2 regions of the Alteromonas sp. KC3 genome follow, and region 2 is predicted to be linked to the other one. Evidence: predicted binding sites of a transcription regulator. Region 2 holds the regulator's gene; the other holds the start of a gene.
The links. The regulator ArgR, encoded in region 2, controls arginine synthesis, uptake and breakdown. The targets are predictions, from matches to a motif close to ANTGAATANNTATTCANT.
Positions count from the first base shown of each region.

Region 1: the regulator ArgR is predicted to act here: its motif matches at 1,356-1,373, upstream of JN178_RS15590 (N-acetylmuramoyl-L-alanine amidase).

Region 1 covers NZ_AP024235.1:3,514,508-3,516,715, forward strand. The annotation lists gene arcB (aerobic respiration two-component sensor histidine kinase ArcB) at 1-157, opposite strand, end outside; gene JN178_RS15590 (N-acetylmuramoyl-L-alanine amidase) at 235-1,152, opposite strand; gene gltB (glutamate synthase large subunit) at 1,773-2,208, shown strand, end outside.
Region 2 covers NZ_AP024235.1:3,829,225-3,831,432, reverse strand. The annotation lists gene JN178_RS16930 (type 1 glutamine amidotransferase domain-containing protein) at 1-462, shown strand, start outside; gene argR (transcriptional regulator ArgR) at 536-1,000, opposite strand; gene mdh (malate dehydrogenase) at 1,237-2,175, shown strand.

The DNA of each region.
Region 1 (2,208 bases), 310 kb from region 2:
CTTGGCTTCCCATACTCACGCGGATAACATATGAACCGCCCAACGTGAACACCAATGACAGCACTACGAAGAGAATGCTGAGTTTCAATGTGCCAAAACGTTGAACAAATTGAGCAAACCGAATTGCCCAAGAATCGTTTGGTGAATCTGAATGCATGTACGTCTAATCTAAGCTTATTTTGCCCCTATCCTAGCAGGCTTTGTGCGCTTCGGGAATGTACAACGTAATTGCCGTCATTTACTTGGTAACTTTTCACTAACTTCATTGATGTATCGCGTGTTTACCCAACCCGTAGCAGTGTATGACACTCTGGCCCACTCTCCCTGCTTTTCGATAATGGTAAGCTTATCGCCTTTGTTGACCTCACCTTGTATTTTCTCGAAGTCTGTACCCGGGCCTAAGCGGACATTTAGTGTGCTTGCATTCACACTAGCTCGCTTTTTGCTCACAACTTCCCGTTCAGCGCTGTTAAAAGCACTTTTCGCTGATATTTTTGTTTCTCTCGCAGGCTCTATTTTTATGTTCAGCAACCTCGCGCGCAATTCGTCAAGGGGAAACGCAGGACCCGGGTCAATCTTTCTTACTGGTGCGATTTCTTCGTGGCCAACAATCACCTTTATGTGATAACGCTGACACAACGCTTTACACAAAGCATACGTTCTCGCGATTTGCTCATCGGTAAACTTGTGCCAGTAGGTTTTTGCCGTTTGGTTTCGATGTACAGCTTCAACAACATCATCTTGGTGGCATGTTTTTCCGAACCACGTTTTAAACTCGCCTCGACTATTTTGCGTTAACTGTCCTGCATTATCTAACTCAATGCCTATTGAATACCGATTGAGATTTGTTCTGCCTTTGTAACTACTTTTACCCGCATGCCATGCAATCTTATTGGTCGGCAGCATTTGGACAATGTCACCATTTCTGCCAATCGCAAAGTGGGCGGAAACGTTGCTATCAGGATTTGTCATTACATCTACAGAAGAGGCTAAACTACTTCCAGCTGTGAAATGAATGACAATTGTGTCAGGCAAATCTTCATCAAAACTGCCAGAAGAATTAGGCGATGGGGAGAAACTGACATTTGGACCATTGAGTAAATGGGATTTCATCACGAGGGTACTTGATGGTACGAAAGATGAAGTCGGCATAAAAATCCTTTTAAGTAGATGTTTGCAGTAGCACTGCGTACATCTATTCAGTGCATATTTATTGGCTTGATTAAGATCACCACACTTTACATTAGCTCACTTTTTAACCAATATAGCAAACATCAATTTCAAGTGGAACTTGATGTTTACATCTACATAAAAATACATTCCTTAGCCCATTGACAACATAAAACAATAAAATCAAAGCATAATTATTCACAACCACTTTTTAAATGAGAGCCGTTATCATTTGAAGATACACTAATCAAGACGTTAATAAAATTATAACAACTCCATTACAAACTATATTTCACGACTATATGACACTGAAAAATATAGATTTTTACCGAGTTATACTAATTCACTATATCAGTGACACTTTTTACGTTTGATTTTAGATTTTAATGTGGGTATTTTGTACGGCCCGCATCGCAATAATGCATAAAAATGCGGAAAGACTGGAATCCTCTAATAATAAATAAACGACAAGAAAGGCGCAGGCCGCACGCAATAACGCGTGTGAGCACAAAAGACGTCTAACCATGTTGTGATACGCAAACCTAGGCGCATCTACACGCAACGCATACCTTGCCCAGTCAAAAGGTTGAAGGAGTTAAGAGATGAGTTTATATAATCCCAATGATTCCCGGGACAACTGCGGGTTTGGCTTAATCGCCCACACCCACGGGGAAGCCAGTCATGAATTGGTAACAACTGCAATTCACGGCCTAGACCGTATGCAGCATCGTGGCGGTATCGCCGCAGACGGGAAAACCGGTGATGGCTGTGGTTTACTACTGCAAAAACCGGATGCGTTCTTCCATGCAATCGCCGAAGAAAATGGCTGGAAACTCAGCAAAAAATACGGCGTGGGCATGATTTTTTTAAGTCAGGACCCAGTACTTGCGCAAACTGCGCGTGAGATACTAAATGAAGAACTAGAAAGAGAAACGCTATCAGTAGTGGGTTGGCGCGAAGTGCCTGTCGACCGCTCAGTACTCGGCGAACTCGCACTCACGGGCGTACCGCAAATTGAACAAGTATTTGTGAATGCCC
Region 2 (2,208 bases):
GATGAAGTTGCTCGCAGTGCTGTAGCCTCAACAATTCCGCTAGAAGATGTAAGAGCCGACGAGTTCGATGCGGTGTTTTATCCAGGTGGACATGGCCCACTTTGGGACTTATCGGATAACGCGCATTCAATTAAGCTAATTGAAGACACTATTGCAGCGAAAAAACCGGTAGGTGCAGTCTGCCACGCACCGATTGTACTTAAAGATGTTAAAGACCCAGAGGGTAAGTACTTAGTTGATGGAAAAGCGGTAACCGGTTTTTCAAACAGCGAAGAGGCTGCAATGGAACTTACCGATGTGGTGCCGTACTTAGTCGAAGATGAGTTGGTTAAAAAAGGCGGTAAGTATGAAAGTGCCGATGATTTTGCTGTGAAAGTGTGTAGTGACGGACTGTTGGTGACCGGGCAAAATCCGCCATCGTCTCGTCCGGCTGCTGACGCGCTTATTAATTTGTTGTCGTAGCGTCACGATTAGATGCAAAAAAGCCGCGAACCCTCCACAAGGCCTCGCGGCTTTTTGCTATTCGACAGTAAACCTATACGTTTTCGAACAAGTCTTCTACGCGTTGACGAAGCTCTTCTATGTTCGATACATCTGCCGGTGCAATAAAAATAGTATCGTCGCCAGCAATAGTCCCTAGCACGCCGTCTTTTTTGCTTAGGGAGTCGAGAAGGCGTGCAATAAGCTGTGCTGCGCCTGGGCTTGTTCTAATGATTACCATCACGTTGTTATGAACAATATCCAGCACCAACTGTTTAAGCGGGCTTTTTGCTGTAGGCATACCGAGTTCTGGCGGTAAGCAATACACCATGTCACCTCGGGCGTTACGCGTGCGCACCGCACCAAACTTACTTAGCATGCGAGATATTTTGGACTGGCTAATATTGTCAAAACCTTGTGCTTTTAAAGCATCAACAATTTCGCCTTGTGAACCGTAACTCTCTGCTTTAAGTATTTCTTTGAAAGCTTTTATCAGTTGCTCTTGTTTTGCGTTAGCCATTAGCGCTCTTTCTATTCTATCGTTCGTTAAAAAGGTTTTTATTTATTGTTGCTATATTGTGCCCCACAGGTGGACTTTGCGCAATTTGTTTGCATAATCATTCATGATAATGAATATCGCATAAAAATCGCTAAAAATAACGTTAATAAGACGATCCGGTGATTGAGTTTTCCCCCGCGTTGCATTAGTGTGACGTTCCGTTTAAATACGTGAAGTAATCCCATAGGAGAAATGGTATGAAAGTAGCCGTGTTAGGTGCTGCCGGTGGTATTGGTCAGGCGCTGTCTTTGTTGTTGAAAACACAATTGCCAGCAGGTTCAGAATTAGCGCTTTACGACGTAGCGCCAGTTGTTCCTGGTGTTGCTGTTGATTTGAGCCACATCCCCACTGCAGTAAAAGTAACCGGTCACGGTAAAGATGACCTAGCTGAAGCACTAACTGGATCTGACGTTGTTCTTATCCCAGCTGGTATGCCTCGTAAGCCAGGTATGGATCGTTCTGATCTGTTCAACATCAACGCCGGCATTGTTAAGAACCTAATTGAAGGTGTAGCTGATAACTGCCCGAACGCGTGTGTTGGTATCATCACTAACCCTGTAAACACAACTGTTGCGATTGCAGCAGAAACGCTAAAAGCAAAAGGCGTTTACGACAAGAACAAGCTTTTCGGTGTAACTACGCTTGACGTTATCCGTGCTGAAACGTTTGTTGCTGAGCTTAAAGGTGTAGACGTATCTTCTGTACACGTACCGGTAATCGGTGGTCACTCTGGTACTACAATCCTTCCTCTTCTTTCACAAGTTGAAGGTGTAGAGTTCACAGACGAAGAAGTTGCTAGCCTAACAACGCGTATCCAGAACGCAGGTACTGAAGTTGTTGAAGCAAAAGCAGGCGGCGGCTCTGCAACCCTATCTATGGGTCAAGCAGCAGCGCGTTTCTGTCTATCTCTAGTTGCAGCAATGCAAGGTGAGAACGTTGTTGAGTACACTTACGTACAAACTGACGACAGCGACGACGCAGCATTCTTCGCACACCCAGTTCGCCTAGGCGCAAACGGTGTTGAAGAAATCTTGCCATATGGCGAGCTTAGCGCATTCGAAGAAAAAGCGAAAAACGACATGCTTGAAGGCCTACGCGGCGACATCAAGCTAGGCGTTGACTTCGTAAACGGCTAATTGGAGAGCATCATTGGCGGGCCTTTGAACGTA